DNA from 2 places in the Actinoplanes sp. NPDC051859 genome. Region 1 is predicted to be linked to the other one. Evidence: riboswitches for the same ligand, from Rfam matches in the RefSeq annotation. Region 1 holds a riboswitch; the other holds the start of a gene.
What was found. A riboswitch is a leader RNA that binds a small molecule or an ion and turns the genes downstream of it on or off. The one in region 1 is predicted to bind thiamine pyrophosphate.
Positions count from the first base shown of each region.

Region 2: linked by a shared signal. The riboswitch ahead of ACIA1L_RS04255 (ECF transporter S component) and the one ahead of ACIA1L_RS08710 (thiamine phosphate synthase) in region 1 are both predicted to bind thiamine pyrophosphate.

Region 1 is NZ_JBITBX010000003.1:158,817-163,220, reverse strand. It holds gene ACIA1L_RS08725 (thiazole synthase) at 1-151, opposite strand, end outside; gene thiS (sulfur carrier protein ThiS) at 153-353, opposite strand; gene thiO (glycine oxidase ThiO) at 350-1,372, opposite strand; gene ACIA1L_RS08710 (thiamine phosphate synthase) at 1,369-2,013, opposite strand; TPP riboswitch at 2,007-2,118, opposite strand; gene ACIA1L_RS08705 (ABC-F family ATP-binding cassette domain-containing protein) at 2,163-3,818, opposite strand; gene ACIA1L_RS08700 (class I SAM-dependent methyltransferase) at 3,850-4,404, opposite strand, start outside.
Region 2 is NZ_JBITBX010000002.1:85,003-89,406, forward strand. It holds gene ACIA1L_RS04245 (energy-coupling factor transporter transmembrane component T family protein) at 1-44, opposite strand, end outside; gene ACIA1L_RS04250 (ABC transporter ATP-binding protein) at 141-1,580, opposite strand; gene ACIA1L_RS04255 (ECF transporter S component) at 1,585-2,178, opposite strand; TPP riboswitch at 2,254-2,360, opposite strand; gene ACIA1L_RS04260 (alpha/beta fold hydrolase) at 2,455-3,270, shown strand; gene ACIA1L_RS04265 (DUF6328 family protein) at 3,344-3,871, shown strand; gene ACIA1L_RS04270 (hypothetical protein) at 3,846-4,404, opposite strand, start outside.

The DNA.
Region 1 (4,404 bases):
GCAGCAGGCCGGGGCCGGCGGCGTCGACCCGCCGCAGCGCGACAGTTACCAGCTCGGTGCCGGAGGCCACGATCGCCGCTTCCAGCGCGGACAGGCTCTCGGCGCCGCCGGTGCCGAGGATCAGCCGGGACTCGCCAAACAGCTCCGACATGTCAGCCGCCCTGCGCCGCGGTGAGCACTTCGACCCGGTCGCCGTCGCTGAGCTGGGCACCGGACCACCCGGACCGCGGCACAACCTCGCCGTTGACCGCTACCGCGACGCCGCGGCGCGCCTCGGTGACGGTGGCGACGAGTCCCTCGACGGTGCTACCTGGGTCGACGGTGCGGCCGGCGCCGTTCACGGTGACTTTCATGCAAACCTCCCCGGGGAGAAAGCGGCGGGCGGTGCAGAGTGCTCGATCACGAGGTCGGCAATCAGATCGGCGGTCACCGGGGCCAGCAGCACCCCGTTGCGGTGGTGGCCCGCCGCCACCACGACGTCATCGCTGATGCGGCCGAGCAGCGGAGCATTGTCGGGAGTGGAGGGACGGTGCCGCACCACGCTTTCCGTCAACTCGAACTCGGCCAGGTCCGGCACCAACTCTGTGGCGGGACGCAACAGCTCCAGCACCGCCCCGGCCGTCACTGTGGCGTCGGCGCGTTCTTCCTGGGTGGCACCGATGACGATGTCGCCGTCCGTGCGCGGGACCACGTACACATGTCGGCCGTCGACCTGCCCGACCACGACGTGCCGCAAGAGTCCCGGCTCGCCGCGCAGGCGCAGCACCAGGCCTTTCACCGGTCGGATGGGGAGGCCGGTGAGAGCTGCGGTGCCGAGGCCAGCGGCGACGACGACGGGACCCGGCGGAACCTCAGTGGCCTGGCGGTGCACCACTGCTGGGCCGAGCGCGGTGCGCAGCGCAGCCAGCACCCGCCGCGGGTCGACTTGCTGGTCGTCCGGCAGGTAGGCGCCGCCCCGCAGCCGCGGCGTCAGAGCCGGCTCCCGATCGCGAACCTCGCTGGGCGGCAGCCGGTGCACGCCCATGCCGTGCTGCTCGCGGTACGCCCACAGCCGCTGCGCCTCGGCCAGATCATCGCCGGTCAGCGCGACGGCAAGCGTCCCGTGGGTGTCCAGTCCGACGTCGATCCCGGTCTCCCGGCGCAGCTCGGCGGCGAAGCCGGGCCAGCGGGCAGCCGACTCGATCATCAACGCGGTCAGCGCTTCCTGGCCGAACGACGACTCGCCCGCCGGCGCCAACATCCCGGCCGCCGCATACCAGGCACCGTCGTCGGATCCGTTGTCCAGCACGGTGACCCGCAGGCCACGTTGCTGGCAGCGCCACGCTACGGACAGGCCGATGATCCCGCCGCCGACGATCGTCAGGTCGGTCACGGCAGGGCCTTGAGCAGCCGCGCAACGGCCTCACCCGGATCGGCGGCGGTGGCGACCGCCCCGACGACCGCGACGGCCGCGGCCCCGGCGGCGATCAGGCCGGCGGCATTGTGGAGGGTCACGCCGCCGATCGCGACGACCGCAGTGCCGGGCACCGAGCGTGCCACCGCACCGATCTTCGCCGGGCCGAGCGGGTCGGGCAGACCGGACTTGGTAACGGTGGCGAACGCTGGGCCGACCCCGAGGTAGGTGGCGCCGGCACGGACCGCTGACCGGGCTGCCACCTCGTCCCGGCAGGTCGCACCGAGCACCGCCCGCGGACCGAGCACCTTGCGGGCGGCGGCGACCGGCAGATCGTCGGCGCCGACGTGCGCGCCGTCCGCGTCCGCGGCCAGCGCCACGTGCAGTCGGTCGTTGACCAGGCACAGCACGCCGGCCGGGCGGCATTCGGCGACGACCTCGGTGGTGAGCGCGTACGCGTCGCGGTCGGTGGCGTCGTCCTCGACCCGGACCTGGATCGCTAAGCGGTTGACCAGGCCGAGCCGCTCGGCAGCAGCCACCGCGGCGACGACCACGGCAAGTGGATCACGCCCGGGGCGGGCATCGGTGATGACATGTAGACACGGAAAGCCGGGGTCCACAACGCACTCCTCCCTGCGCCGGCATGACCCGGATCAGGTTCGACGGTCGGGGGCCGCGACAGCCCCCCTCTCAGCCCGGTGCACCGGACTCCCGTGGGGTTGGTTCCGCCGCCGACACTAGCTCCGCAGCGGCGTCGGAGTAAAGCCCGTCAGCGGACGTCCCAGACCGGCTCGGGGGTTTCGACGACCTCACCATCGCCTTGGAAGAGCACGAAACGGTCGAAGCCGCGGGTGAACCAGCGGTCGTGCGTGACCGCGATCACCGTGCCCTCGAACGCCTGCAGGCCCTCCTCCAACGCCTCCGCCGACGCCAGGTCCAAGTTGTCCGTCGGCTCGTCGAGCAGCAACACCGTGGCCCCGGACAGCTCCAACAACAGCACCAGGAACCGGGCCTGCTGACCGCCGGACAACGTGCCGAACCGCTGATCCCCCTGCGCCGCCAGCTCATACCGGTTGAGCGCCTTCATCGCTCCTGCCCGGTCCATTCCGGACCGATGATCGTCGCCCCGCCAGAGGATCTCGACCAGCGTGCGTTCCAGCAGCTCAGGCCGGTCATGCGTCTGCGAGAAGTGGCCCGGCCGGACCCGGGCACCGAGCCGCGCCATGCCGTTATGCGCGACATGCGCCAAAGGCGCGCCGTCGACCGGCTTGTTGTCGGCCTCCGGCGCCGTACCGCCCGCTGCCAGCAGCCGCAGAAAGTGCGACTTGCCGGTGCCGTTGGCACCCAGAACGGCGACCCGGTCGCCGTACCAGATCTCCAGGTCAAAGGGGAAAGTCAGGTTCTCCAGCTCCAGGCCGTCGCAGACCACGGCCCGTTTTCCGGTACGCCCACCGCGCAGGTTCATCTTCAACGACTGTTCCTTCGGCGGCACGGGCGGCGGCCCCGCCTCCTCGAACTTGCGCAGGCGCGTCTGCGCGGCCTGATAGCGCGAAGCAAGCCCGTCGTTGAACGCTGCCTTGTTCTTCAGCGTGAACACCAGCTCGCGCAGCTTCTCGTGCTCCTCGTCCCAGCGCCGCCGCAACTCCAGCAGCCGGTCATGCCGGTTGGCGCGCGCCTCGTGCCAGGAGGCGAAGCTGCCGGGATGGGTCCACGCGCCACCGCCCTCCACCGCCACCACCCGGGTCGCGGTCTGCGCCAGCAACTCCCGGTCGTGCGAGACGAACAGCACCGACTTCGCCGACTCCCGCAGCCGGGCCTCCAGCCACCGCTTGCCGGGCACATCGAGGAAGTTGTCCGGCTCGTCCAGCAAGAGCACCTCGTCGCCGCCCCGCAACAGCAGGTCGAGCGCAAACCGCTTCTGCTGGCCGCCGGACAGCGTACGCACCGGCCGGGACCGCACGTCCTCCCACGGCTTGCCGAGGATCGCCACGGCCACGACGTCGAACAGCACCTCGGCGTCGTACCCGCCTGCTTCGCCCCAGCCGGTCAGGGCGTTCGCGTACCGCAGCTGCGCCTTCTCGGACTCCGGTGCCGACTTCAGCGCGGCGTCCGCGGCAGCCAAGGCGCTGCCCGCCGCCCGCAACGGCGGCGCGACCAAAGACAAAGCCAAATCCTCGAGGGTACGGTCGTCGCCGATCATCCCGATGAACTGGCGCATCACCCCGAGCCCACCGGAGCGAGCCACCGAACCGACCGGCACGGCGAGGTCCCCGGCGACCATCCGCAGCAGGGTCGTCTTGCCCGCCCCGTTCGGCCCGACCAGCGCTACCTTCGCGCCCTCACCCACCCGAAACGACACGTCGGCGAAAAGCTCCCGCCCGTCCGGCAGCACGAACCCGACCCCGGAGACATCCACGTAGCCCACGGCGCCATCCTTGCCGAGAAGGCCGCGCCGGTCAGCCGGTTTTCCCGGCGATTTTCAGCACCCGGAACCCGCGCTGGCTCGCGATGCGTTCCACGTTCCAGCCCAGCCCGGTCAGCCAGGTATGCAGCGAGTCCCCGCCGAGGTTGCGATTGATCACCAACCAGCCCACGCCGTCGGGTGCGAGCCGGCCCAGCCAGCGTTCCGTCATCGCGTGCAGTTCGGCCTTGCCGACGTGGGTCGGCGGGTTACTCCAGATCTGGTCGAACACCACTCCGGCCGGCACGTCATCCGGGGCACTGACGCGAACCCGATCACCCAGGCCCAACGCCTTGGCGTTCTCCATGGTCAGCTCGCGGGCGCGGGCGTTGACGTCGATCGCGTACACGGTTGCGGCAGTCGCCTCACTAGCCAGGACGCAGGTGATGGGGCCGTACCCGCAACCGAGGTCGAGAAAAGTGCCGCCACTGCCCGCAGCAGGCAGCTCGGCTTTGCGCAGCAGCACCGCCGTCCCGGGGTCCAGCCGCCCGGCGGAAAACACCCCGCGTGCCACCGTCAGGTCGTACGCCCGCCCCGCCGCCGAGAATTC
Region 2 (4,404 bases), on a different contig from region 1:
AGCGGCGCCGCCGGGTCAGCGACCGGTGCCAGGGAAAGAGTCATGCCGCGCGCCGATCGGGGCGGGGAAGCGGCTTGACCGGGGTCGGGGTCATGCCGCGCGCCGATCGGGGCGGGGAAGCGGCTTGACCGGGGTCGGGGTCATGCCGGGCGCCGATCGGGGCGGCGGCGCGGAAGCGGCTCGGCAGAGGTCGGGGCCAGGTCGTGGACGCGGTCGGCCAGCGCGGTGACAAACGCGTCGTCATGGGTGACGGCCACGATGCCGTGGCCGTCGTCGCGGAGCTGGGCGAGCAGCTCGACCAGGCCGATCCAGGTCCTGCGGTCCTGGCCGAAGGTCGGCTCGTCCAACACCAGCAAGCGGGGCCGGGTGGCGAGCGCCGTCGCCACGCTCAGCCGCCGAGCCTCACCCCCGGACAATGTGTACGGGTTGGCGCGGGCCAGCGCCGTCAACCGCAACCGCTCCAGCAGCTCCGCCACGATCGCTGTCACCTCGGCAGCCGGGCGGCCCAGGCGGCGCGGACCCACGGCGAGCTCGTCGGCGACCCGACCGGTGACGAACTGGTGTTCCGGCGACTGGAAGACCGAACCGATGCGCTGCGTCAGTGTCGCGGCTCGCCAGCGGTGCGGCGGTTTCGGGTCGCCGAAGGCGCTCATGCGGCCCGACGTCGGCGCCAGCAGGCCACCGAGAACAAGCGCCAATGTGGACTTTCCGGCGCCGTTCGGGCCGGTCACCGCGAGGACCTCGCCGGCCCGGACGTCCAGGTCGGTGGGTGGGAGGCGGTGCCCGACGGAGACGTGCTCCGTGCGTACCAAAGGATCTGCTGGTGGGGCGACGGCCCGGTGTGGGGGCAGTGGATAGCCCGGCACCCAGACCCCCTGCTCGGCCAGGGCCGGGCCGTGCCCGGCGAAGACCACCTCGGGGGCGCCGTCGGCGGCGACCCCGCCGCCCGGCGCGAGCACCACCACCCGGTCGACCAGCGGCGACGCCTGCTCGACCCGATGTTCGACGACGATCAGCGTGGTGTCGCGGTCGCAGGACCGGGCGACGGCCGCGCGGATCAGGTCGCCGCCCGCCGGATCAAGGTTGGCGGTGGGCTCGTCGAGGAGCAACAGTCCCGGCTGCAGGGCGAGGATGCCGGCCAGCGCGAGGCGCTGCGCTTCGCCGCCGGAAAGCGCGTGGGTCTGCCGGGTGATCGGGTACGGGAAGCCGACCCGGTCCAGGGCGTCGCTGACCCGCGGCCAGATCTCCCCAGCCGGTACGCCCCGATTCTCCAAGCCGAACGCGACGTCATCGCCGCTGCGGGCCATCACGAGCTGGGTCTGCGGATCCTGGAAGAGCAGCCCGGCCCGGTCCCGGTCGCGTGGATCCCGCCCGTCGACGGTGACCGTGCCCTCGGACTCGCCGGAGTCCTCCGGCAGGAGCCCGGCCAGCGCGGCGAGCAGGGTGCTCTTGCCAGCCCCCGAAGGGCCGAGCAGCAGCACCCGCTCACCGCGCTGAATGTGCAGGTCGAGGCCGCGTACGGCCCACGCCCGGCGCCCCGCGTGGCGCCAGCCGAAGCCCTGTAGGACGACCTCTGCCATGGGTTTAGACCAGCGTCCGGTCCCGGCCCGCCGCGAAGCGGTCGAGCACGCCGGTGGGGGCCAGCGCCCGGGTCAGCGCCCAGCCGCCCGCGCCCGCGATGATCGTGCTGCTGACGATGGTGAGCAGCGCGTACGGGATGCGGTACTCCCAGAGGTCGGTGCCGCCGTTCCAGGCGAAGAAGTCGAACAGCGCGGCACTCAGGCCGGTCAGCGCGCCCGCGAACAGGGCGGCCGGCAGTTTCCAGTTGCGGTAGAGCAGGATCGCGAAGGCGATCTCCGCGCCGAGGCCCTGGACCAGGCCCTGCGGGATGACCAGGGCGCCCCAGCCGGTGCCGAGCAGCACCGAGATGACCGCGGCGACGGCTTCGGTGAAGAGTGCGGCGCCCGGCTTGCGGATGATCAGACCTGCGAGGACGGCGGGCACCAGCCAGACGCCGTAGATCAGGGTCTTCGCGGGCGGGAAGAAGGCGAACGCGGCGTCCGTGGCGTTCCACAGGTGGCCCCAGGCCCAGAAGACGACACTGAACGTGACGGCGATGATCGAGGCGATCACGATGTCGATCGTGCGCCAACGGTGTGACGGAGTGTGACTGTTCATATGTTCCGTGCCTCCCAGCAGCGGTTCACCGGGAGGAGACGCACGCCACATCCGGCGGGTTTCCGGACATGGCGCAGCTGGAGCAGACCGAGCTCCCTGCGCTGGCATTACCCAGATCAGGTTCGAGGGTCTGCGGGCGTCGGCCCGCACTCTCAGCGCTGTGCGCTCCCCTGTCGGTGAAGTTGCCCGCGACTCTCGTCGCGAACAATCTTCATGGCATGTGTTTCGATGACGCTAGCACCGGACCGGCGTACCCGTCAGCGTAGGAGGCGTCACATGGAGATCAAGGCCCGAGGGTTCACGTTCGACGTGGCAGTGTCCGGGCCGGAGGACGGCACTCCGGTTCTCTTGCTGCACGGCTTCCCTCAGGACCACCGCGAGTTCGATCTCCTGCTGCCGCGGCTGCACGCGGCGGGGCTGCGGACGTACGCCCTGGATCAGCGCGGCTACTCACCGGGGGCGCGGCCCGAGGCGGTCGCCGACTATCGGCTGCGTGAGGCGGCGGCTGACGCGGTGGCGGTGCTCGACGCGCTCGGCGTGGCCCGGGTGCACGTGATCGGCCACGACTGGGGCGCGCAGGTGGCGTGGATGCTTGCGGCTGACCATCCGGATCGGATCCGTACGCTGACCGCCGTCTCCGTCCCGCACCCGCGCGCCATGTCTGTCGCCTTGCGCAACCAGCCGTCGCAGCGGATGCGGTTCGCCTACATGGGCGTTTTCCGGTCCCGGGTGGCTGAGCGGCTGTTGCTGGCCCGCGGCGGTGCGGTTCTGCGCAGCATGATGCGCGACATCGGTCCCCGCGCCGCGCTGTACGCCCGCGCGATGGCCGAGCCGGGCCGCCTCACCGGGGCGCTGAACTGGTATCGGGCGCTGTCCCGCGGCGAGCTCGCCGGCATGGGCAAGATCACCGTGCCCACGACGTACGTGTGGAGCGACGGTGATCCGGTCGTCGGCCGGTCCGCCGCGCTGGGCACCGAGACTTGGGTGGAGGCGGACTATCGCCTGGTCGTGCTGCGCGGCATCGGGCACTGGGTGCCGGAAGAAGCGCCGAACGCGTTGGCTGAGGTGGCGCTCGCGCGCATCGGCGTTTGACGTTTCGCGTCTGCGGGCATCCGGGTCGCGCTCAACGAGAGGAGCCCCCCGGATGTCCGCCGAGAAGCCCCGCATGAAGAACGAGTCGGAGAAGCAGCGCTGGGACCGTAACTTCTCGGACCTGTTGCAGGAGTTGCGGGTCGCGCAGACCGGCGTGCAGATCCTGTTCGCGTTCCTGCTGACCTTGCCGTTCAGCAGTGGCTTCCCGAACGTGACCGCCTTCCAGAAGGACACCTACGTCGTCGCGCTCATCGCGGCCGCGTTCGCCACCGCGATGATCATCTCGCCGGTGGCTTTCCACCGGGCGCTGTTTCGCCAAGGCCGCAAGCCGGAGCTGGTCCGCTATGCGCACCGGATGGCGACCGGTGGGCTGGCCTTCATGCTGATCGCGATGGTCAGCAGCATCCTGCTCATCACCGACTACCTGCTGAACTTCTGGGTAGCGCTGGTGCTCACCGCGATTGCCGGCGCCTGGTTCCTGACCTTCTGGGCCGCGATCCCGTTCGCCAAGCGCAACTGGATGGACGAGGACGTCGAGGAGGAGGACGAGGACTTCGCCAAGAACGCGGCGGAGCCTAACGTCCCCGCCCAGCGGTCTTGAGGCCGAGCTCGCGCAGCTCCAGTGCGGCGAGCGCGTCCACCGCGGAAGCATCGCCATTGCGCCACGACTGCGCGATGTCCGGACCCAGTTTCGCGAGTTGATTCAGCGGCCGCCCGGCGAGCGCCCGCAACGCCAGCAGGTCCCGCCCGGCCGGGAGGTCCCGGACCCGGGCGGCGACCCCGGCCCGGCGCATCCACTGCAATCGCCGCGGCAACCAACCGAACAGGACCAACGCCAGCGGCACCGCCACGATCAGCAGCGCCACGATCAGCGCCACATTGCCGACGACCTCCTGCTGCTGACGGCCGGCTTCGGCAAGACCGTTGGCCGCCTCGGCCGCCCGGGTGAACGGCGCGGTCAGCTCGTCACCGACCAGCGGCACCTTGCCCACCTTGCCGCCGGCGTCGGCGAGGTTGCCCGCGATGCCCGCCCCGGCCTCCTGCATCTTCTGGCCGGGAACACCGAGCTTCTGCACCATGTCCTGCGCCCACAGCGCTGCCCGGATCCAGGCGTAGACCCAGAACACCACGAGA